DNA from 4 places in the Paracoccus saliphilus genome. Region 2 is predicted to be linked to each of the others. Evidence: riboswitches for the same ligand, from Rfam matches in the RefSeq annotation. Region 2 holds a riboswitch; each other region holds the start of a gene.
The links. Region 2 has a riboswitch for cobalamin ahead of bluB (5,6-dimethylbenzimidazole synthase). Riboswitches for the same ligand answer to the same signal wherever they lie in the genome.
Positions count from the first base shown of each region.

Region 1: linked by a shared signal. The riboswitch ahead of JHX88_RS18150 (ABC transporter substrate-binding protein) and the one ahead of bluB (5,6-dimethylbenzimidazole synthase) in region 2 are both predicted to bind cobalamin.
Region 3: linked by a shared signal. The riboswitch ahead of JHX88_RS01585 (ABC transporter substrate-binding protein) and the one ahead of bluB (5,6-dimethylbenzimidazole synthase) in region 2 are both predicted to bind cobalamin.
Region 4: linked by a shared signal. The riboswitch ahead of JHX88_RS21445 (energy-coupling factor ABC transporter permease) and the one ahead of bluB (5,6-dimethylbenzimidazole synthase) in region 2 are both predicted to bind cobalamin.

Region 1 covers NZ_CP067140.1:3,782,170-3,788,158, reverse strand. Annotated here, with positions in the region: gene JHX88_RS18165 (thermonuclease family protein) at 1-51, opposite strand, end outside; gene JHX88_RS18160 (ABC transporter ATP-binding protein) at 139-903, opposite strand; gene JHX88_RS18155 (FecCD family ABC transporter permease) at 900-1,949, opposite strand; gene JHX88_RS18150 (ABC transporter substrate-binding protein) at 1,946-2,986, opposite strand; cobalamin riboswitch at 3,041-3,256, opposite strand; gene nrdF (class 1b ribonucleoside-diphosphate reductase subunit beta) at 3,324-4,280, opposite strand; gene nrdE (class 1b ribonucleoside-diphosphate reductase subunit alpha) at 4,366-5,989, opposite strand, start outside.
Region 2 covers NZ_CP067140.1:96,170-102,158, reverse strand. Annotated here, with positions in the region: gene JHX88_RS00470 (Mrp/NBP35 family ATP-binding protein) at 1-407, shown strand, start outside; gene JHX88_RS00465 (biotin/lipoate--protein ligase family protein) at 413-1,114, shown strand; gene JHX88_RS00460 (DUF6505 family protein) at 1,111-1,602, shown strand; gene bluB (5,6-dimethylbenzimidazole synthase) at 1,652-2,332, opposite strand; cobalamin riboswitch at 2,386-2,572, opposite strand; gene argE (acetylornithine deacetylase) at 2,643-3,839, opposite strand; gene JHX88_RS00445 (tripartite tricarboxylate transporter permease) at 3,836-5,326, opposite strand; gene JHX88_RS00440 (tripartite tricarboxylate transporter TctB family protein) at 5,354-5,842, opposite strand; gene JHX88_RS00435 (Bug family tripartite tricarboxylate transporter substrate binding protein) at 5,879-5,989, opposite strand, start outside.
Region 3 covers NZ_CP067140.1:333,758-339,746, reverse strand. Annotated here, with positions in the region: gene JHX88_RS01600 (ATP-binding protein) at 1-313, shown strand, start outside; gene hspQ (heat shock protein HspQ) at 310-642, opposite strand; gene JHX88_RS01590 (cell wall hydrolase) at 769-1,290, opposite strand; cobalamin riboswitch at 1,525-1,732, shown strand; gene JHX88_RS01585 (ABC transporter substrate-binding protein) at 1,888-2,895, shown strand; gene JHX88_RS01580 (FecCD family ABC transporter permease) at 2,892-3,953, shown strand; partial or broken gene JHX88_RS01575 (ABC transporter ATP-binding protein) at 3,953-4,459, shown strand; gene JHX88_RS01570 (phosphoserine transaminase) at 4,911-5,989, shown strand, end outside.
Region 4 covers NZ_CP067141.1:92,395-98,383, reverse strand. Annotated here, with positions in the region: gene ureG (urease accessory protein UreG) at 1-354, shown strand, start outside; gene JHX88_RS21460 (hypothetical protein) at 719-1,129, shown strand; gene JHX88_RS21455 (hypothetical protein) at 1,248-2,162, shown strand; gene cobF (precorrin-6A synthase (deacetylating)) at 2,258-3,016, opposite strand; gene JHX88_RS21445 (energy-coupling factor ABC transporter permease) at 3,066-3,734, opposite strand; cobalamin riboswitch at 3,768-3,996, opposite strand; gene JHX88_RS21440 (cobyrinic acid a,c-diamide synthase CobB) at 4,016-5,362, opposite strand; gene cobM (precorrin-4 C(11)-methyltransferase) at 5,552-5,989, opposite strand, start outside.

The sequences.
Region 1 (5,989 bases), 690 kb from region 2:
GCGGTCCAGCGCTTGGCAGGATAACTCGCGATCGGCCACCAGTTCGGCCAAAGCATTGGTCGCGTCAGGTTCTAAAGAGTGTTCAGGTTTCGCGCGTCGCAGCCAAGCCTGAGTGGTCTTTTTCGGTTGACGAATGTTTCAGTCCGGCAGGACATCAAGGCGCAAGCGACCACTCACAGGATCTTCGCAGACAGTTGCCGCAACCTTGAAAACGGACCGGATCAGTTCCGAGGTCATCACATTGCCGGGTTTCCCTTGGGCCACGAGTTGACCGTCCTTGATGACGGCGATCTCGTCGCAGAACGCGACAGCATGGTTCAGATCATGGAGGGCGGCGACACAGCTTGTTCCAAGCCCCTTGAGCAGCTTCAAGAGGTCGAGCTGATGACGAATATCAAGGTGGTTCGTGGGTTCGTCCAAAAGGAGTTCCCGGGGTTCCTGCGCCAGGGCGCGGGCGATCTGGATGCGCTGCCGTTCGCCGCCTGACAGGGTCGACCAGGGCTGGTCCGCCCGTCCCGTCATGCCCGTCCGCGCAAGCGCGTTTGACACTGCGGCGTGATCAGTCGCGTTCCAGTTCCCCCATGCCCCGCGATGCGGCGTACGGCCAAGGGCCACCACCTCGCGCGCGGTCATTGCGATTTCTGTGGTGGCCTGTTGCTCCACGAGCGCGAGTCGGCGGGCCACCTCGCGCCGGGGAATGGTCGGCATGGGCCGCTCATCGAGCAGGACCGCTCCACCCGAACCGCGCCTGAGTCCTGCGAGCAGGCGCAGGAGGCTGGATTTTCCCGAACCGTTCGGCCCCACGAGGCCAAGAAAGCGGCCCGCTGGAAGCCGCAGGGTCACGCCCCGAACGATAGGCTGGCCCCCGGCCTCCCATGCGATATCACGAGCCTGCAGCGTCATGCGCGCCGCCTCGATCGCCAGAGGATGAAAGCAAAGGCCGGAGCTCCGAAAAGCGCGGTTACCACCCCGATCGGCAGCACCTGTCCCGGCACCACGATGCGCGACAGGACGTCCGCCGTAACCATGAAGACACCGCCCGCCAGCGCCGTCGCCGGGATCAGCCGCCCATGGGCAGGCCCGACCAGGAAGCGGCTGGCATGTGGTACGACCAGACCTACGAACCCGACTGCACCGACAAGGCTGACAATCCCTGCCGTCAACATTGCCGTGATGGCGAAAAGCTCGGCGCGGATGCGGACAGTGTCGATGCCGAGAGAGGCGGCCGCATCCTCGCCGAAGGCGAAGGCGTCAAGTGCACGCGCCCGGTAAAGGCAGATCGCCAGACCTGTCGCGAGAACCGGCATGGCAAGGGCGACATCGGGCCAGCGCACGCCGCCGAGGCTGCCCAGAAGCCAGAACATGATACCGCGCGTTTGCTCCGCATTGGCCGAGGTGATTACGATAAAAGAGGTCGCGGCATTGAAGAGCTGCGACCCGGCGATACCCGCGAGGATGATCCGCTCGGTGCCGCCGCCAGAACCATGCGCCAGAAACGCCACGAAGGCGAAGGCCAGGCCGGCGCCGAGAAACGCGCCCCCCGACAGGGTAACGGCTCCGGCGCCGATCCCGAGTATCATCACGAGGACGGCCCCGGTCGATGCGCCCGCGGAAATCCCGAGCAGATAAGGCTCCGCCAGCGGGTTGCGCAGCAATGCCTGCAAAACCGTGCCGCAAACCGCCAGCGCGGCACCTGCCGAAGCGGCCATTGCCGCGCGGCTCAGACGGTAATGCCAGACGATCCCTTCACGGATCGGATCGACGGCAAAATCCATTCCGAAGATCCGGTTGCCCAGCATCTTGAGAATTTCGGCTGGCGGTACGGTGATGTCGCCGATGGCGACCGCACCGACCATCGCGAAACACAGTGCCACGAGCGCGATCAGCTCGAAAACCGGCAAGCGCAGCCGGCGAAGAGGGCGGGGTGACAACTCGGCCTGAAGACTCATTCTGTCAGGCCAAGCTCGCGCAGACCCCGCGCGAGGATCTCTACCCCATCGACCGCCCGCAGCGTCGGGTTCATGGATTGCGCATCCATCTCGATCAGGTTCCCCGCGCGTATCGCGGTCATCTGGCTGGTGACCGGATCGTTCAGAAGAAACTCGCGCTTGGCGGCGACGTCGTCCCCGGGCAGGTTGCGGCGATCCATCGAGCCCAGGACGATGACGGTAGGATCCAGCCCGGCGATCGTTTCCCATCCCACCAGGGGCCATTCCTGGTCTGACGTGATGACATTGCGGATACCTATCACATCCGAAATCCATGCCGGCGCGCCGAACCGTCCCGCTACATAGGCCTCGCCGTCGAGTTCGGGGGATGAGAACCAGTAGAGTACCGATATGTCATTCCCGCGAAGCGCCTCGACATCCGCTGCGGCCTTCGCGATCCTTGCCCGGTTCTCGGCAATCAGTACCTCACGAGCGGGCCGGACATTGAAGATGGCGGCAAATTCCCTGATTTCTCGGTGCAGCAGATCGGCAGTCCAGGCCCGGGACCGCGCGCCATCGCCGCTACCGACACTGAATTCACTCTTGGCGCATTCGGCGGGCGACACATAGACCGGGATGTCGAAATCCCCGAATTGCGTAAAGCTGCCGACGCGGCTTTCGCCGGGGCCGATGTCATTGATCCACTGGCTGGTGACGAAATCCGGTCGCGTGCCGAGAACCGCCTCGAAACTGGGAGAGTTGTCGGCAAGGCGTGGCAAGGCATCGCCTTCTTCGGAGAGCTGATCCGGCAGGGGCGCCAGCCAGATCGCGGTTCCGACAACGCGGTTTCCAAGACCGAGCGACAGCAAAATCTCGGTCGAACCCTGCCCGATAGAGACTACACGCTCGGGCGCGGATGCAAATGACAGCTTGCGACCGCAATTCTCTATCTCGAGCGGATCGCCGGTGGCTTGCGCCGAAGCGGGAACGATTGGCAGGACAAGAAAGCCCGCAAGCAGGCTGCAAAGGCGGGTCGCGCCGCCGGTCGTGGTGGACATATGGCTCCTTTCCCGGACACCCCGCCCGGCTTCATGAGGGTGAGAAGCCACATCGATCGCGGCTCCGGAACGGCAGGTCTCCTGACTTGCGGCCTTGGTTCCGGTCCCGGCCTTCCCATGCGCATCCGCACAGTGGCCCTGACCTCGAGGGTCAGATGGGGCGGAACGGCCGCTTACAGTTGCGGGGGCAGCTCCGGAATTCGCAGGACAAGCCTGCGGCACCGGATTCCCTTTTGAGCCCGTTCGGGCACCGTTTCCGATGGTAACCTATCCCGGCATGAGGTGTTGTCAACCGGCTCCGTCGACCATGACGTGGCGCCGTTGATCAGATCACGGTTCAGAAATCCCAGTCCTCGTCTTCCGTCGCAATGGTCTTGCCGATCACGTAGGAGGAACCGGAGCCGGAAAAGAAATCGTGGTTCTCGCTATCGGGCGAAAGGGCGGCCATGATTGCCGGGTTGACCTCGCAGACCTGCGGCGGGAACAGCGCCTCATAGCCCAGATTCTGCAAAGCCTTGTTGGCGTTGTAATGCAGGAATGCCTTCACATCCTCGGTCAATCCGAGGCTGTCATATAGTTCGGCGGTATATTTCACCTCGATATCGTAGAGATCGAAGATCAGCGAAAAGGCGAAATCCTTCATCCTTGCCTGATCCGCCTCGTCCAGCCGCGCAAGCCCGCGCTGATATTTATAGCCGATATAATAACCATGTACGGCTTCATCACGGATGATCAGGCGGATCAGATCGGCGGTATTGGTCAATTTTGCGCGGCTGGACCAGTACATTGGCAAGTAGAAGCCCGAATAGAACAGGAAGCTTTCCAGAAACACGCTGGCGATCTTGCGTTTCAGCGGATCTGTGTCCGACTCGTATTCATCCAGGATCAGCCGCGCCTTGGCTTGCAAATGCGAGTTTTCCTCGGACCAGCGGAAGGCTTCGTCGACTTCTTTCGTCATGCACAGCGTCGAAAAGATTGAGGAATAGGAACGCGCGTGAACCGCCTCCATGAAGGCGATATTCGACAGCACGGCCTCTTCATGCGGGGTGATCGCATCCCCCATCAGAAGCGGTGCGCCGATGCTGTTCTGCACGGTATCCAGCAGCGTGAGCCCGGTGAAGACGCGGATGGTCAGTTTGCGTTCTTCCGGGCGCAGGGTGGCCCAGCTTTGCACATCATTGGACAACGGCACTTTCTCAGGCAGCCAGAAATTCACCGTCAGACGGTTCCAGACCTCGAGATCCTTGTCGTCCTCCAGCCGGTTCCAGTTCACCGCCCGCTGCGGTTGCCGCATGACCTGATCCTTCATATCGAAGAACCCCCTTCATTCCTGATTTCGATATCTGTTCCAAAGGCGCGCCCGCACCGGGCGGCAAGCCTTACAATGTGCATGACACGCAGCCCTGAACCTCCGTTCCTTCCAACGCATCCTGACGCAGCCGGACGTAATAGATCGTCTTGATCCCCTTCTTCCACGCATAGATCTGGGCGCGGTTGATATCGCGCGTCGTGGCGTCCGCAGGAAAGAACAGCGTCAGCGACATGCCCTGATCGACATGTTCGGTGGCCGCCGCATAGGTGTCGATGATCGCCTCGGGGCCGATCTCATAGGCGTCACGGTAGTATTCGAGATTCTCGTTGCTCATGAAAGCTGCCGGATAATAGACGCGGCCGATCTTGCCCTCTTTGCGGATCTCGATCTTCGAGGCGATCGGATGGATCGAGCTTGTCGAATTGTTGATATAGCTGATCGAGCCGGTCGGCGGCACTGCCTGCAGATTGCGATTGTACAGCCCGTGCTTCATCACCATTTCCCGAAGGGCAGCCCAATCCTCGCGCGTTGGCAGGGTAATGCCTTCGAAGACCCGGACGACATCGGGCAGCTTCGGATGCCAGTCGTGGCGGGTATATTTGTCGAAGAACGATCCGTCGGCATAGGTCGATTTATCGAAACCCCTGAAACTGCGTCCTTTCTCTTGCGCCAGCAGGTTCGACGCCCGGATCGCATGGTAGGCGACAGCGGCGAAATAGACACTGGTGAATTCGATACCTTCGGGGCTGCCGTAATGGATATGCTCGCGCGCGAGGAACCCGTGCAGATTCATCTGCCCCAGCCCCACCGCATGCGCCTCGTCATTGCCGCGCCGGATCGAAGGCACCGAGTCGATGGCCGACATCTCACTGACGGCGGTCAGGGCGCGGATCGCCGTCTCGATGGTGGCACCGAAATCCGGGCCGTCCATGGTGGCGGCGATGTTCAGCGAGCCGAGATTGCAGGAAATATCCGTACCCAGATGCGCATAGCTCAGATCGTCATTGAACCGGGACGCCTCGTTTACTTGTAAAATCTCGGAACACAGATTCGACATGGTGATGCGGCCATGCACAGGGTTGGCGCGGTTCACCGTGTCCTCGAACATGATATAGGGATAGCCCGACTCGAACTGGATCTCGGCCAATGTCTGAAAGAACGCCCTTGCGTTGATCTTGTGCTTGCGAATGCGCTTGTCATCCACCATTTCAGCATATTTTTCCGTCACCGATATATCCGAGAAGGGCTGTCCATAGACGCGTTCGACATCATGGGGCGAGAAGAGATACATCTCCTCGTCCTTCTTGGCTAATTCAAAGGTGATATCTGGGATTACCACCCCAAGCGACAGCGTCTTGATCCGGATTTTCTCGTCGGCGTTTTCCCGTTTCGTATCCAGAAAGCGCAGGATATCGGGATGATGCGCGTTCAGATAAACTGCCCCGGCGCCCTGCCGCGCGCCAAGCTGATTGGCATAGGAAAAGCTGTCCTCAAGCAGCTTCATCACCGGGATGATGCCCGAGGACTGGTTCTCGATGCCTTTGATCGGCGCGCCGGATTCGCGGATATTGGTCAGCATCAGGGCCACACCGCCGCCGCGCTTGGAAAGCTGAAGCGAGGAATTGATCGCTCGGCCGATGGATTCCATGTTGTCCTCGACCCGCAGGAGAAAACAGGAGATCAGTTCTCCC
Region 2 (5,989 bases):
TCGATCTGCCGCCGGGGACCGGCGATGTCCAGATGACGCTGTGTCAGAAAGCGCAGGTTGACGGCGCAATCATCGTCTCGACCCCGCAAGATGTTGCACTGCTGGATGCCCGCAAGGGGATCGACATGTTCAACCAGATGAAGGTGCCCATTCTGGGCATGGTCGAGAACATGAGTACGCATATCTGTTCGCAATGCGGCCATGAAGAGCATGTCTTCGGTCATGGTGGCGTGGCATCCGAGGCCGCAAAGCTGAATGTCCCCCTGCTCGCCGAGGTGCCGTTGGATCTTCAGATCCGGCTGGCCTCGGATGGTGGCGCACCGATCACCGTCAGCCAGCCCGACAGCGCGCAAGCAAGGGCGTTTCATGACATCGCCTCAGCCTTGGTTGCCAAGGAGGTGGCGTGACCGCGATCGAGGAGCTCTCCTTTCCTCCGCTGATGCGGGGTGAGCCGACAACGGGCGATGCCATCCGGCACGCCTGCTTGCGTGCCGCCGAAGGGTGCGATGCCGGGCTCGTCTGTTACCGGCTGGCGGCAGATGAATTACAAGGCGCATTGGTCTTTGCCCCCGAAGTACCTTTGGCGCAGGCCATGGCGATGCTGCCGCTATGCGGGGTCGGGTTTCAGAATGCCCTCGGCGCCCTCGCCCCGCCGGAAATCGCGGTGCACCTGGACTGGAACGGCGGCATTCGGATCAATGGCGCAAGCTGTGGCCGGTTCCGCGCGGTTGCCTCGCACCCAGAACCGCAGGCCGTTCCCGACTGGCTGGTGATCGGCTTTAGCCTGCCGCTGATCCCCTCCACCGACCGTCCCGGCGATACTCCCGACCAGACATGGCTCTATGTCGAAGGTTGCGCCGATGTCTCGTCTCCTATCTTGGTGGAAGCTTGGGCACGCCACTGCCTGAACTGGATCGATCGTTGGGAAGATCGGGGCAACCGTCCCCTGCATGACGATTGGCAAGCATTGGCGCATGGGCTGGGAGAACAGACAGAACAATCCGGACGTCGTGGCGTCTTCGTCGGAATCGACACGGATTTCGGCATGTTGCTGCGCGATGGAGACAGCACCCATCTGATCCCGCTTACCGATCTGCTGGAGACCGCCCCATGAATCTTGCCCGAGCGATCCATTTCGACGAAAGCGATCAGCGTGTCTATGCCAACCCGGCCCGAACCGGCGAGTGGTGCATCTCTGGCGGCTTCGAGTTTTCCGACTGGACCGATGCCGATCTGACCGGCAAGGCGCGGCAGGCCTTTGCCAATGGCTGGCTGGGCCTGGAAACCGGCGGGCGGGTAACCTTTGTCGCGGTCACCACGGTCGCGCCGGGCGAATTGACCGCCCTCACCGATTTGCTGGCCGAACATTTCGTCACCTATCACGGCGCTCCCTCGGTAGATCAGGCCCGCCCGGTCGCCGCAGAGGAAATCGCCCAGATGACCGATCTATGCGAGGATCATCCGCCTAATACCCTGTTGACCGTCGCCCGTGAACTGACCCAGTCCGGGGTGAGGGAGGCCTATCGCGTCATCGAAACCAAGGACGCCGGGCTGGAACAATTCGCCATTCACGGCTCAACGGACGAGTCGGGCTCCGATTGAATTGATCTGGCCGCCTTTCCGGGCATGGCGTCGTCGCGTCTGGCCCGCCTCACCGCGCTTCCCCCCACCTATCGCGGAAAATCAGGTCATCCAGAGGAAGCCGGGACGCCCAACCTCGTGCCTGCAATTCGGGTTCCTCGTAAAGCTCCACGACATGGCCAAGGCAAAGATAGGCGACGGGAACCACATGTTCGGGAAGATGCAGGATTGACCGCAGATCGGCATCATCAAAGATGCTGACCCAACCGAGACCTATCCCCTCCGCCCGCGCCGCAAGCCAGAGATTTTGCACAGCGCAGACGGTAGAATAGAGATCGGTATCGCGATTATGGGTCCGTCCCAGGACAAGGTCACCACCGCGCGACCGGTCGCAGGTGACGCACAGGTTCACGGGCGCCTCGGAAATACCTTGCAGCTTGAGCTTCGAGTAAAGTGCACGACGCTCTGCCGGGAACAGATTGGCCGCTGTTTCATTGGCGTGATCGAAGGCGTCGCGAATACGCGATTTCACCGATGAGTCTTCGATCACGATGAAATTCCACGGCTGCATCAACCCAACCGAGGGTGCGTGATGGGCCGCAAGCAGAAGCCGCCGAAGCAGTTCTTCGGGAATCGGATCGGGAAGGAACTGGCCGCGGACATCGCGGCGAGTGTGGATCGCGCGATATACCGCCTCACGCTCATCATCAGAAAACCTGCCCGCGGGTGCGGGAACGGAGGGTTGCGGCATGACATTCTCCCCTGTCTCGGCAACATTGACGACCCTCCCGTCGTCCGCACGGGAAAGATCCATCCTGCCTGGCCGGTCTTCTGACTCGGCTTCACGCGGCGCAGCGCCTTCCCAACCGAAGGGTCAGTGGCCTTTGCTGCGCCATCCGCCTCACAGCGTTGGGCACGTCGCGGAATTGCACCGCGTTCCCGATTCTCCAGGCCCCGGAAAGGCCATGGCACCAGACGGGTGGACTGTAGAAGCCCTGCCGCATCGAGACAAGCCGATCCCGTCATCGGCTTGTCATCTCAAAGCTTGGATCAAGGGCAGGTTATTTCTGGATACCGACCTGATCCAGAAGATTGTCGAGAAAATGCAGACAGCGGTTCAACTGGTCGATCTCGACGAACTCGTCCGCCTTATGTGCCTGTTCAATCGAACCAGGGCCGACAATGATCGAGGGAATGCCGCCTTCCACCTCGAAAACGCCACCTTCCGACCCATATGACACCTTGCCGGAATATTCCGGCATCACCGGCCGAAGTTCAGCAAAAGCATCTGTTCCACGCGCGTCACCCATGGCCGGATAGGCAAAAATGCGTTCGAACCGGATTCCGGCATCGGGATGCCCGGCTTTCATCTCGGGCTCCAGCGTTTCGCGAATCTCGGTCAGCAGTTCATCAAGATCAGCCTGCGCTGCCAATTCGTCGATACTCCGCAACTCAAACGTGAAGCTGCAGCGGTCCGGGGTGACATTCGTGGCAACCCCACCGTCGATCATCGTGACCAGGCATGTGGCATGCGGCACGGTAAAGGCCGGATCGAAAGGTCCCTCCGTCTCATAGCGGCGCGCCCGTGCATCGATCATCGAGACCGCGCGGGCCGCATAGGCCACGGCGTTGACATGCGCCGGAGCAAACGAAGAATGCCCGCTGGTGCCGTGGAAAGTGGCGCGCATGGCGATCTTGCCTTTCTGACCGGCGACCAGCTTCATATCGCTCGGCTCTCCGATCACGGCAAAACTTGGCGGCACATCCAGCTCTTTCAGATAGCGCGCGATCTGCGGTGCGCCAAGGCAACCCACCTCCTCGTCATAGGAAAAGCAGAGGTAGAGCGGGCGGGACAGTTCGATCTGATCGATATCGCGCATTGCCGCCATGACACAGGCCGCGAACGCCTTCATGTCGCAACTGCCGCGACCGAAGATCCGGCCATCACGTTCATCGGCATCGAAGGGTGGGGTGGTCCAGTTGGTTCCACCCGCGGGGACAACGTCCGTATGGCCGGAAAGGACGATTCCGGAGATTTCAGGTGGACCGAAACGGGCAATCAGGTTGGCTTTTTGCCCTGTCTCATCCTGCAACCGTGTAATCTTGCCTCCCAGAACCTCGAGAAATTCGGCCATGTGGTCGATCAATGGCAGGTTCGAATTGCGGCTGGTCGTATCGAACCCGATCAGGGTCTTCAGGTGATCCTTTGCATCGCCAAGCCGCGGATGCTGGCTGATTGCGCCCGACAGGTCCTTCATTGGAAACGTGCCTTTCTTTCATTGGCTTTCTTAATTTCGCGCCGGATCGTGAGGCCCACCACGAACAGGACAAGGGCCGCGAAGATCCATGTGATCGGCGATGACAAAAGCACCGTGGGATCGCCACGCGAGATGGCAAGAGCGCGCCGCAGGTTCTCTTCGATCATCGGGCCGAGGATAAAGGCGATCAGGAAAGGCGCTGCAGGAATGTTCAAGAGATACATCACGAACCCGCCCACACCCATCGCAAGAAGGACGATCACATCGAACATGCTGTTGCCGATGGAGTAGATACCGTAAAGGCAAAGCACCAGAACCAGCGGGCTCAGCAGGGTCGCGGGAATCTTGGCGATATAGGTGAACATGCGCATCGTCAGCTTGCCCGCGCCGAAAAGGAGAACCGATGACAGCAGCATGCCGATGAACAGCATGTAAATCTCGTGGATATTGGTCTGAAACAGCAGCGGCCCCGGCGTCAGGCCCTGGATCATGAAGGCACCCAGCATGACCCCGGTGATGACGTCGCCCGGTACGCCCAGAGCGAGCAGCGGGATCATCGTCGCTCCGCAGGCACCGTTATTGGCCGATTCCGATGCGGCGATGCCTTCCAGCTCACCCTTGCCGAAATTATCGGCCCTTGGCGACGACCGCTGCGCGGCGCCGTAGGAAAAGAAGGCGGCGGCCGAAGGGCCAATACCCGGAATCGCCCCAAGGATCACGCCGATGAAACTGCCGCGCAAAAGCGATTTGATGACGGGGCGCAATTCCTTCCGGCTCACCCTGTCATCGCCCAACTGCATGGCCCGCGCCTTGGGCGGGTTGCGGAACACGATCAGCTTGAACAGTTCCGGCAGCGCGAAAAGGCCGATCAGGACCGGCGCCACCGCAAGGCCCGCCTGCATATCGTCGGTGAAGGCGAAACGGAACGATCCGTACATGTCTTCACCCGCCGTTGCCAGCAGAAGCCCCAGGCAGGCCGAGACCAGACCCATGAGCAGCGAATTGCCCGAGACACCGGCCACGGTCGTCAGCGCGAAGACCATCAGCATGAAATATTCGGGTGGCCCCACATTGAGCGCCAGCAATGCCAGCGGCGCGGCAAGGAAGATGAGCGAGATATTCGAGAGGAAATCCCCAACGACCGAAGAGTAAAGCGCCATGTTCAACGCCTTGCCTGCCTTGCCTTGTTGCGCCAATGGATAGCCGTCGAGCGCCGTGCAGGCTGCCGATGCCGTCCCCGGCGTTCGGATCAGGATTGCCGAGACCGAACCGCCATAGGTCGATCCCTTGTACAACGCGACCAGCAGCAGGATGCTGGAAACCGGCTCCATATAGAAGGTGAAGGGCAATGCCAGCGTCACGGCCATCGTCCCGGTCATGCCGGGGATAGCCCCGATCACCACCCCGGCCCAGATACCGGCTGCCATGATCAGGAAATTCTGCAGGGTGGCGACCGCCTGCAAGGCTGTCAGCAGATCGTTCAGCATCATATCGCTCGCATCAGCTATCGGGGATCAGTGAAACAGCAGACCCGGTGGGAATTGGGTTCCGAGTGCCTTCGAAAAGAAGAGTTGTAGCGCCAACGGGACCACAACCGCGCAGAACCCGGCCCAAACCAGCAAGCGCCGTTCGCCTGTCAGCAGGATTGTGGCGGCCGTCAGCACCATCGCAGCCAACAGAAAGCCGAGATATTCCGTCAACACCACAAAGGCTGCCAATGCCATCAAGGCGGCAACGAAACGCAGGATCAGCACGCGGACCGGTTCCGTACCCTCTTGTATCTCTTCAACGTTCAGTGGCGGGGTCTTGCCCATCAGCGCCATGCTCGCCGATATGAGCCCGAGGGCAAGACCGGCAATCGACACCGCTCTCGGCCAGAAATCGGGCGGCGGGGCAAAGCCGGGAATAAAAGCCGGGCGCGGCACATAGACCGGAATCAGCGCCCACACCACGACCGCAAAGAATGCCGCCATGCACAGTCCACGCAGGGTTGCCTTGACCATGATGTTTCCCTTGTTGCTTCGCCCTTCGCCTATCTTTTATTCGGCCAGGTAACCGAAATCCTTGGCAAGGCCATGGAACAGGTCATATTGTTCCTTGGCGTAATCCGGCATGTCGAATTTACCCACGGTCGAGATTGAGCCGCGGCG
Region 3 (5,989 bases), 240 kb from region 2:
AGAGGTGTTGAACAATGTCGCGGAACACGCTGTTCCACGACATGGCAACCTTCCTGCGAAGGACGTGCCGACGATTCACCTGTCCATCGTCCGGACCGAGCGAGGGTTCGTCTGCGCTGTCGCGGATGATGGCATTTCTCTCCCGGACAAATGCCTGCAGCCGCACAGCTTGCCAAAGACCGAAAATTCGGGGCTTTCCGAAAGCGGGTTCGGCTGGTTCCTCATCCAGGATTTGACCCAAACGCTGTGCTATTACCGAGAGGAACAGAAGAACTATCTGGCCTTCAGCGTCCCTCTCACGCAGAGCGCTTAATTCAGCAATTCCTGCAGCGGATAGCGGCCATCCTCGAAATCACCGAACATCTCGATCACCTCGGGATGATCCAATGGCTCGCCCGAGGAATCAGGAACCAGGTTCTGCTCTGATACATAGGCGATATAATAGGTCGCCTCGGTTTCGGCATAGAGATGGTAGAACGGCTGATCCTTGGATGGCCGCACGTCTTCGGGAATGGAATCATACCATTCCTCGGTGTTCGCGAATTCCGGGTCGACATCGAAAATGACCCCGCGGAACGGCCGGTCCTTGTGCCGGACAACCTGTCCAAGACAATATTTCGCGACGCGGTTTTGCACCTGCATGCGTAACGATCCCTTAGTATTCATGGCATTTCGCCGAATTGGAGGGGTTCTAATGCCGCAAGTCGATTCTGTCCACCGCAGCGCCACTTGTCTCCGTCGAAAACACCAGACGCCCGGGCTGACCGCTTAACGATCAATCGGGGCTGGTGGGACGCGTTGTGTCACCAAATGCTTCTTGCGCTTCTCGTAGAATGCATTGCCGCCCGCAACGAGGACATAGTGCATGTTATTGTAGGGAAAACTGTAGCCGGCGGTATGGAAGAACCTGGCGTTGCGCACACCGGGTTGCCGCTCGCCGTTCAGCACCGCCCGCGCGGCCTCCTGCACATCGGGTAAAGCCTTGGAGTTCATCGGCCTGGTCATCACACCCGGTGCGAACTGATTTTTCTGCCCCACCACACCGCAGACGGTGTTCGGAAATTCATCCGACGCGACACGATTCATGACAACCGTACCAACGGCGATCATTCCCTGCCGGCTCGATCTGTTGGCCTCGAAGAATATGGCACGTTCCATGCATTCCACATCCTTCTTTGTGTGTCCGTGCCGACTGCGACTGCTGTCACCGCCCATTGAACAACCCGCAAGTATGGAAGCCGCCACTAAAAGGCCCGAGACGAGCCACGTCTTGGATGCACTGTCGATCATGTTCCGCCTTATCGTTTTTTTGCCCTGGCCGTGTTCGACGCAGGATCTGTTATTCACTGCCACATTCCCATTTTGCCATTTCAGCCTCTCACGCACAAGGATGACCGATGATGGCCGGCATCGGGTCGCCGTTCCCCAACAGATGCGGTGGTGTCATGGAGAGATGGCTGCATCGCAACGACAGCACATTCTCACGCGCCCGACCGAAACTAGTTGACCTTGCACCTCCCATGCGGCATCCCGGTCGATGATGGTTCCCGGGACGGTCAGGCCGCCGGGTGAAAAGGGAACGTGGTGAGGTGCGTAGCACCAATTCCGCGACTGCCCCCGCAACTGTAGGCGGAGAGCATAGCCCGACAGCCACTGGCGCAGCCGAGCGCCGGGAAGGCGGGATATGCAGCGACCCGCAAGTCAGGAGACCTGCCATCGTCATGTCAACCAACCCGGGCGGGGTGCCCCGGAAGGAGCAGCGATGACTGGATACAGCTTGTGGCGGAAATGCCGCCAAATCATCTCTTGTCAGCAAGAGCGCTGCCTTGCCGCGAGTTTGCGCGGGCTTCCTACCCCGTTCTTCTCATCCCAGAAGGACGCTTCCAGATGAACCTGCCTTTCCTTTCGCTGATCGCGATCAGCGCATTGATCACGAACGGCGCACTCGCCGCAGAGACCGAATATCCACTGACCATCGACAATTGCGGTGTCGAGATCACTTTCGATGGCCCTCCGGAGAATATCGTGTCGATCGGGCAAGCCGCCACCGAGACACTCTACGCGCTCGGTGCAGAGGACCAGATGGCAGGCACCGCGCTTTGGTTTAACGCGGTGCTGCCGGAATTCGCGGATGCCAATGCGGCAGTAGAGCGTATCTCGGACAACGCCCCGAGCTTTGAAGGGGTGGTAAACAAGCGTCCCGGCTTCGTGCCGACGATGTTCGAATGGATGATCGGCCCGAAAGGGGTCGTCGGAACGCGCGAGCAATTCGCCGATCTGGGCATTCCGGCCTATGTGATGCCCCCCGATTGCGAAGGTAAGGATAATCTTGTCGGTGCGGATGGGACGCGCTTGGCACCTTTCGACATCGCAACGCTCTACAAGAGCATTAAGCAGATGGCCGCAATCATGGATAGGCAGGATCGCGGAAGTGAGCTGATCGTGGATCTGCAGGCCCGCGAAGCGGCTGCGGTCGAGCGTGCCCGCGCAATGGACCTGCTGGACGCCTCTGCGGTGGTCTGGTTTTCCTCTGCTGAAATGGAACGCGATCCCTTCGTGGCCGGGCAAAAGGGCATTCCGGCATGGATGTTCGAGAGGTTGGGGCTACGCAACGTGATCGAATCCGACGAGGAATGGCCGACCGTGGGCTGGGAGAGCATCGCGAAGGCCGATCCCTCGGTCATCGTGATTGCCCGAATGGATCGTCGGCGCTTCCCGGCCGACGATCACGAGAAGAAGCTGGAGTTTCTCAAATCGGACCCGGTGACCAGCCGGATGACCGCCGTGAAGGAAGATCGCATCGTCATTCTTGATGCCGAGGCAATGCATGCCTCGATCCGCCTAATCGACGGCCTGGAAACCCTGACTGATGCGATGGAAGCGTTGACGAAATGACTTTGGCGCTGACCGGAACACAGACGGTTATACGCGGCCGGCAGGCGATGCGCTGGATCGGTGTCGCGGCGATTCCGGTCGCCGCGCTGTTTGCCGGAGTCTGTATCGGCGAAACGCGAATTCCGCTGAGCACGGTATTGCAAGTATTGGCCAACCGGCTGTGGGACGCGGGCTATGCCGTCGATCCCATCGACGAGGGTATCATCTGGGCCTATCGGTTGACCCGTGCTCTGGTCGCCGGGGCCTGTGGCGCGGCGCTGGCGATCTGCGGGGTGATCCTGCAATCGCTGTTGCGCAACGCGCTGGCCGATCCTTATCTGTTGGGCATATCGGCCGGAGCCTCGACAGGCGCGGTACTGATCGCCGTGGCAGGCGTGGGCGCCGGCATGGTGCCGATGTCGGCAGGTGCCCTGCTGGGAGCGTTACTGGCTTTCGGCCTCGTCACGCTGCTGGCGCAACTCTCGGGCGGCGGAACGGGACTGCGAGGAGCCGGGCAAATCATTCTGGCTGGCATTGCCGGATCACAGTTGTTCAATGCCCTGACCTCTTTCATCATCGCACGCTCGGCCAATGCCGAGCAGGCCCGCGGGATCATGTTCTGGCTGCTGGGCAATCTGTCAGGCGTGCGATGGGACGACGTGTGGCTGGCGCTCCCCGCTGCCGCGATGGTGCTGTTGATCGGGCTGTGGCATCTTCGCGCACTGGACGCCTTTACCTTCGGCTCGGAATCGGCGGCATCCCTGGGCATACCGGTCCGGCAAGTGCAGGCGGTTCTGATCCTCGGAGCGGCGATTGCAACGGCCGTGATGGTCTCGATCGTCGGCTCGATCGGCTTCGTGGGGCTTGTCGTCCCCCATGCCGCACGGTTCCTGGTCGGTGTCCGTCATTCACGGCTGGTGCCCGCCTCTGCACTGATAGGCATGGTATTCCTGATCGCCGCAGACATCCTGTCGCGCGTCATGATCCCCGGTCAGGTGTTGCCCATCGGGGTCGTCACCGCCCTGGTCGGGGCCCCTGCCTTTGCCCTGATCCTGATCCGCGGAAGGGCTTCATCGTGATGATCCGAGCGAGTGATCTGGGCTGGCGCACACGCGGCAAGACCATCCTGCAGGGCGCTACCCTGGAGGTCGAAAAAGGCGAAGTTCTGGGGCTGATCGGCCCGAACGGTTCCGGCAAATCGACATTGCTGCGTATGCTGGCAGGATTGCTGAAACCGTCCCAGGGTCATATCGAACTGGCTGGACAGGAACTCGCCCGTATGCGCCAGCGCGACATTGCCCGCATCATCGCCTTCGTCGCACAGCAGGCCGACACCTCGGACCGCATAACCGTCCGGGACGCGGTCGAACTGGGCCGCACCCCGTGGCTGGACGCGTTACGTCCATGGTCGGAGGAGGACAGCCGGCATGTCGCCAACGCGCTGGCGACGGTCGAGATGCAGGGCTTCGAAACCCGCGACTGGATCACCCTGTCGGGCGGCGAGCGTCAGCGCGTTCATATCGCCCGCGCCCTTGCGCAATCCCCGCAACTTCTGCTGCTGGACGAGCCGACCAATCACCTCGACATCCATCATCAGCTTTCGATCATGCGGCTGATCGGCCAATTGGGCCTGACCACCGTTGTCGCATTGCATGATCTCAATCAGGCGATGTCCTGCGACCGGTTAGGAGTCCTGCATCAAGGCAGGCTGATCGCGCTCGGCTCTCCGGCCGAGATCCTGACACCAGACCTGCTGCATTGCGTTTTCGCTGTGCGCGCGACCGAATTGATCGATCCTGCGGACGGGACGCGCGTGCTGCGCTTTCTGTCCATGACCTCTTGATCCGGCAAATACGCGACGGAAACCATGTCTTCACCCGCGATGCGCCGGTTTTCCTGCTCTCGGCAAGGCCGATATACAGCACGGCCCTGCTGGACCGAATTCTTTTCTGTTGCAGTAATTTCAGGGTTTGGGTATGTCCGACAGCGGGACACCCCTCCCCAACGAGGGGCTTTTAGCTGGAAGGCTGAGTTACATGACCGATCATCCGATCCCGGCCACGCGGCCGGCTAATCCGCGTTTTTCCTCTGGCCCTTGTGCCAAATTCCCCGAATATGATCTGAACCTGCTGGTGGATGCTCCGCTTGGCCGTTCGCATCGTGCCGCTGTCGGTAAGGCGAAGCTGGCCGAGGCGATCGATCTGACCCGCGAAGTTCTGAACGTGCCAGCCGATTACCGGATCGGCATCGTGCCTGCCTCGGATACCGGGGCGGTCGAAATGGCGATGTGGACCATGTTGGGTGAGCGCCCGGTCGAGATGCTGGCATGGGAAAGCTTTGGCGAAGGCTGGGTGACCGATGCCGTCAAGCAGCTCAAGCTGGATGCGACCGTGCGCAAGGCCGATTACGGCCAGATCGTCGATTTCGCGCAGGTCGATTTCTCCCGCGACGTGGTATTCACCTGGAACGGCACCACCTCGGGCGTGCGGGTTCCGAATGGCGACGCGATCCCGGCGGAGCGTGAGGGGCTGACGATCTGCGACGCAACCAGTGCCGCCTTCGCGATGGAGCTTCCCTGGGACAAGCTGGATGTGGTGACCTTCAGCTGGCAGAAGGTGCTGGGCGGCGAGGCCGCGCATGGCATGCTGATCCTCTCGCCCCGCGCCGTCGAGCGGCTGGAAGGTTTCACACCGGACCGTCCCTTGCCGAAGATTTTCCGGCTGACCAAGGGCGGCAAGCTGAACGAAGGTATTTTCCGGGGCGAGACGATCAACACCCCCTCGATGCTGGCGGTAGAGGACTATCTTGCCGCGCTGAAATGGGCGCAAAAGATCGGCGGGTTGCAGGGGCTGATCGCCCGCGCCGATGCCAATGCCGCCGCCGTGCGTGACTTCATCGCCGACAAGAACTGGATCGCCGACCTCGCCGACGACCCGGCGACGGCTTCGACGACTTCTGTCTGTCTCAAGTTCACCGATCCCGCGATCAAGGATGGTGCGAGCTTCGCAAAGGCGGTCGCGAAACGGCTGGAAAAGGAAGGTGTGGCCCTGGATGCAGGGGCATATCGCGATGCGCCTCCGGGGCTGCGGATCTGGTGCGGCTCGACCGTCGAGGC
Region 4 (5,989 bases), on a different replicon from region 2:
CTGATCGAGTCGGGCGGCGACAATCTTGCCGCGACATTCTCGCCGGAACTGGCCGATCTGACCATCTATGTCATCGACACCGCCGCGGGCCAGGACATCCCCCGCAAGCGCGGCCCCGGCCTGGCGCGCTCCGACCTGCTGGTGGTGAACAAGATCGATCTTGCGCCGCATGTGGGCGTCGATGCCGAATTGCTGGAGGCCGATGCACGTGCCTCGCGCGGGACACGTCCGGTGGTCATGGCCTCGCTACGTCATGGCGGCGGCGTGCAGGACATCGCGGATTTCCTTGTCCGCGAGGGCGGGTTGGCGCTTGCGCCGATCGAAGGCGACCGCAGGGGCATTCAGGCGGTATAACGGAACTCACGGCCCTCCACCGGGGATACCCTCACTTCCTGGCCATGAACGGGACGCTTGTCGTTCCAGCAACTGGCTGACCGTGGCCGCCGCACTTCCACGGAGGATGGCCGGGACGCCCCCATACTCAATCAGGCGGATCGCCCCGCGCGGGTTGCCAGCTGTCAACTTTGCGCGGCAGATCCCGCCTGCATTCTTTCAGATCGCCAGAAACGGAACATCCGCAACAATTCCATCCGCGATGTCGCACTGGCCGATGCCAAGGGCGCGAAGGCGGATTTCATAGGAAATTCCTACCTCTTCAGGTTGCAGTCACCCCGATAAGTCGGCAGACAGGCAATCGATTGCAAGCACGGGGGATCTTATGAACAAGACCATTCTCATTTCGGCATTTGCAGCCATCACGGCGCTGACCGCCTGCGAGCAGGGTGGCACCGGCGGCGGGAAAGCCGCCGAACGCGAGGCCAGCATCGCCGAGATGGAAGGCATCGCCTCGCGCCTGAACGACGAGCAGAACGCCTATATCGAGGAGGTCGCGAGCGATCTCGTGCTTGCCTGGGGCTGTTCGGTAAAACTGGAAAAGCCGCGGATTTACGCGCATGCGAAAACCGTTGCCAAGGCCGATCTGGACAAACAGGGTCTTGAAGAGCCCACACTCGCCCAACTGACCAGGTGGGTCGAGGCTCATTCCAGGGATAATGCGCGCAAGGGCCTGAGGGCGGAAACATGCGAATTGCTGTTCGACGGCGCCGCGAGACGCAGCACCTTGCCCTGATGACCGCATGACCGGGTCAGGTGTTGCGCCCTTGGGTCTGCATTGCTGCACTGCGCGATCGACAAGACAAGGAATGTCATGGCAGGATGCCCGCATTGAAGAACAAGGGAATTGAACCGTGGCAATTCAGGACCTGGATATGGACATCCAGGACTGCGGCGGCACCAAGAAGCAGAAGCGGCGCCTGACCGAGGGAGAGCAGACCCTCGCGAACATGGTCTTCAACGGCAAGATCACCCTGAGAAAGGTGCGTGTGCATGGTTGCGCGCATGAGACGGAATCGCCGCATACCGTCGGCAACGATATCCATTTCCCGCCCAATGCGAACGGTACCGCCTTCGTGGACAGCTTCCATCAGGCCAGCCTGACGCAGCAGGCGAAATTCATCCACGAGCTTGCCCATGTCTGGCAGAACCAGACCCAGCCCCGGGCAAGCCTAGGCTATCACAAGGCATTGAACTACAGCGAGCATCTGGAGATGTCATTGCTCGAATATCTCGATCGGCTCGCCGGGGAATGCCGTTACAAGGATCACCGCCCGGTCATGGATATCGTCAGCCGGCCGCTGCATGTCCATCACGAGACACGGCCCGTCACCATGCCGACGACGATCAGCGCCGACAATATGGACGGCACGACCAGCACGAAACCGGCGAACGGGGCCGACGTGGCGAATTCGGGAATTCTGGAACAGTTCATCCGCGAGCACGCGGTGCCGGATACACGGAAGAACCGCGAGCGAATCCGCAGGTTCTGGCATGATTCCTCCGATTACAACTACCTCACCTTCGGTTGGGAAAAACTCGCCTTCTCCGGCCTGAACAGGGAGGCGCAGGCCGATATGATCATGGATTACTTCATCCTTCTCTGCGGCGGCAATCCGCTGGACCCGACCCTGTGCAAGGGAAACATGTTCGTCCCGCATTCCGGGCAGGTCCGACCGCCATTGTCGGTCTACAAGAAGATCATTCCCTTCGTTCAGGCCTCCCGACGCGACCGGGTCACGATCGCGTCGGATCGCCACCTCGGTTGAGTTCGCCTCAGACGGAGGATGTTTCCCCCGATCCAGGCCTGCACCGCGTATCTTCTTCTTGCAGGAAGAAGAACAGGTTGTGTCGATGGGCCGCGTCAGGCGGGCTCGCGGCGCAGCATGTAGATATCCATGATCCAGCCATGGGCGGCACGGGCGCGGGCGCGGCTATCGACGATGCGCGGTCCGGCCTTGGCCAGCGGGCCTTGGTCCAGGATCTGCTCGTCCATGCCGATATAGGCGCCCCACCAGATGCTCAGCCCTTCGGGTGGCAGAGCCTGGAACGAGCATTGGCCGTCAAGCATCACCACCACCGTATCGGCTCCTTCGGGCCAGCCATGATCCCGCAGACGGCGCCCGGTGGTGACCTGGACCGGCGCGCCGATACGGTTCAGGGGTATCGCATGGGCGGCGCAGAGCCCCTGGATCGCGGTGATGCCGGGAATGACATGGCGGCGGAGCAGCAGGTCGCGGGCCAGCCGGTCGGCGATGCGCAGGGTGCTGTCGTAAAGCGAGGGATCGCCCCAGACCAGCAGCGCCACCCGGCCGGACAGGCTGGGCAGGTGGCCGCGGATCTCGGCATGCCAGGCATCGGCGATGGCATCGTGCCAGCGGCTCACGGCGCCCAGATAATCGGGATCGGCACTGTCCCGGCGAGGCAGGGCGAATTCGGCGATCCGGGTGGATGGTCCGACATGCCGGTCGCAGATCTTCCGGCGCAGCCCGGCCAGGTCGTCCTTTTCGGCGCCTTTCAGCGGGATCAGGATCAGATCGGCCTCTTGCATCGCGGCAATGGCCTGCAATGTCAGGTGGTCGGGATTGCCGGTCCCGATGCCGATCAGGGTGAGGTCGATCATCTGGTCTCCGTAGAAGGTTGCGGGCGGTGAAGCGCCCGCAACTGATGCATCAGGCGAACAGCCGGGGCGTCACCAGGCTGGATCCGCGCAGGCCTCGCAGCGATTTCGCACCGGCCAGCACCGCCAGATCGACCAGCGGCTCGATCAGCACGACCAGCATATAGGCCGCGCCGAATGTGGCGATGCCGTGGATTCCACCGGCAAACCCCTGGCCGTAGATCGCCCAGAACGCGACCCATGCCACGATCCCGCCCTGGTAGGCGGTGGACAGCGCCAGGGCCTGCCCGTAGCGCAGATCAACATAGGCAGTGCCCGGCGCGATGATCCTCGCCGCCAGCGCCTGAAGCGCGAAAAGCGGCACCAGCAGAGTGGTGATGTTCATCCCGTATTGCGGCAGATCGAAGGGCGCGAAGAGCATCCCCTGCAACAGCAGCCCCAATGCCAGCCCGATCGCGGCAGGTGCCGCCCCGAACAACAGGAACAGCGTCGAGCCGAGGATGAAATGCACCTCCGAGACGCCGACGGGGAAATGCGGCATGATCTCGAAGAAGGTGAATACGGCGGCAGTCGTCAGCACGGCCCGTCCGGCCAGCGAGGCAAGCCCGCGTTCGCGCAGCGCCTCCCATGCCAGTTTCAGCGTATAACCGGCTGCGGCCGCGGCAGTGGCATGGCTCAGCGCGATTTTCGCGCCGGTGACGATTCCGGGTTCGATATGCATGTCAGTCTCCTTGTGCCGTCACACCCGACGGCGTTGGCGTTATGTCTGACGGCCGGTCTCCTGGCTCGCGGATCGTCGCGCGGCTTCGGCCTTCCCAGTCCTTCAGAGGAACCAGTGGCGCAGATGAAGCGCGCTCTCCGCATACAGTCGCGGGGGCGGCTGAGGCTTGGGGCGCGGCGGGATGCCATGCCCTTCCCCATTCCCGATGAAGCCCGACGCATCATTGCGTCCTTGCGGGCCACCGATCAGGGGTTCAGCTAAAGATCATCGTGGCGGCCGGGTCAAGCGTTCTGTGCCCGTGCAATCAGGTGGAAAAACGTTCCGCTCACCTGCCCCCCGCCTTCCATGGCGCGGTATGATCCGGTTTCCGGCACTTTGGCGCCATTTGCATCGCTGACCCGGGCCAGCGGCGCGTCGGGCTGCGACAGGATCGTGGCATAGTGGAACTCGTGCCCGCGCAGCGCCTCCTCCGCGCCCAGGCCGGGCAGGGTGGCGGTGTTGAGCCGCGCGAGCCGGTAGCCCAGATGCATGCGGCGCTTCTGATAGCTGGTCTCCAGCCCCAGCAAGCCCGCCATCCGGTGCCGCCGCCCTTCCGCATCCACCAACCCGGCCCCCAGCGCCATGTAGCCGCCGCATTCACCATGCACGGGGCGCGTCCGGGCAAAGCGGGAAAGCCCGTCACGGAAATGCCCCGCATCGGCGAGACGGCCCGCATGCAGTTCCGGATAGCCGCCGGGCAGCCAGCAGGCATCGGCGCTTTCATCCGGGGCCTCGTCGGCCAGGGGCGAGAAGGGCAGGATCGTCGCACCCTGGCTGCGCCATTCCGCAAGCAGATGCGGATAGGTGAAGGAAAAGGCAGCGTCCCGGGCCAGGGCGATCCGCGCGCCCGGCGGTGGCACCGGCCGATGCGGCGCCGTGTCCGGCAGGTTCCGCGTGGCGGCGGCGGCGATGATGGCGTCCAGGTCGCAATGGGCGGAGATGAACTCCCCGGCATGGCGCAGGATACCCTCCAGCCCGGCGGTTTCCTCGGCCTGCACGAGGCCCAGATGCCGCTCTGGAAGCTCGATATTTCCCTGTCGTGGCAGGGCGCCCAACACCGCGATGCCGGCCTCTTCCATGCCCTTCCGGATCAGTGCTTCGTGGCGGGGCGAGGCGACCCGGTTCAGCACAACCCCGGCGAACGGCATGTCGGGGCGCAACGTCGCGAACCCCTTGGCCACCGCCGCCGCCGATTGCGCCTGCCCAGAAACATCGAGGATCAGGACCACCGGCCAGCCCATCAGACCGGCAATCTCGGCACTGGAGCCGATGCCGGTTTCGCCGGGTTTCGCCACCCCGTCGAACAAGCCCATCGAGCCCTCGGCCAGCACCAGGTCCGCCTCTCTTCCGCTTGTATGTGCGGCGATCTGGCCCGGGCTCATGGCCCATGTGTCCAGGTTGAACGAAGCGCTTCCCGAAGCGGCAAGATGAAAGGCGGGGTCGATATAGTCGGGCCCGCTCTTGAAGGGTTGCACATCCAGGCCGCGCGTGCGCAGCGCGGCCAACAGCCCCAGCATCAGCACCGTCTTGCCCGTGCCCGAGGACGGGGCGGAGACAAGCAGACCCGGGGGGGGCGGGCTATTGGACATCGAGCACCTCACTTGCCGCGTTGAGCGAAATTGTCACGTTGGAATTTGGATATTTATATGAAGAAGAAGACCTTTCCGCCTTCTTCTTCATATAAATATCCAGGGGCGTCGCCGGTTGGGGCGCTACTGGTTCGCGAACCGGTCGGCGGCGGGGGGTTGGCCCCCCGCATGTAGGATGGATCAACGGCATCATTCGGGAAATCTCGGGTCAGGGCCGGTCGGGCGATAGCGACGGTCGTAATCGGCGGCATAGAGGCGGCTGTCGTCGAAATCCTCGGCCGCCAGTGCCGGGCCGACAAGGATCAGCGCGGTGCGGTCGATGCCTTCAGCCTCGGCCTCGATCTGTGCGAGGGTCGAGCGGATCACCCGCTGATCGGGCCAGCTTGCGCGCCAGATGACGGCCACCGGGCAACCGGGGCCGTAATGCGGGATCAGTTCGGCCACCGAGCGGGACAGCGCATGGATCGACAGGTGAATGGCCAGCGTGGCACCGGTGGCGGCGAAGGCGGCCAGCGTCTCGCCCGACGGCATGGCCGAGGCGCGGCCGGGCGTGCGGGTCAGCACCACGGATTGGGCGATGCCGGGCAAGGTCAGCTCGGTCTGCAAGGCGGCTGCTGCTGCTGCGAA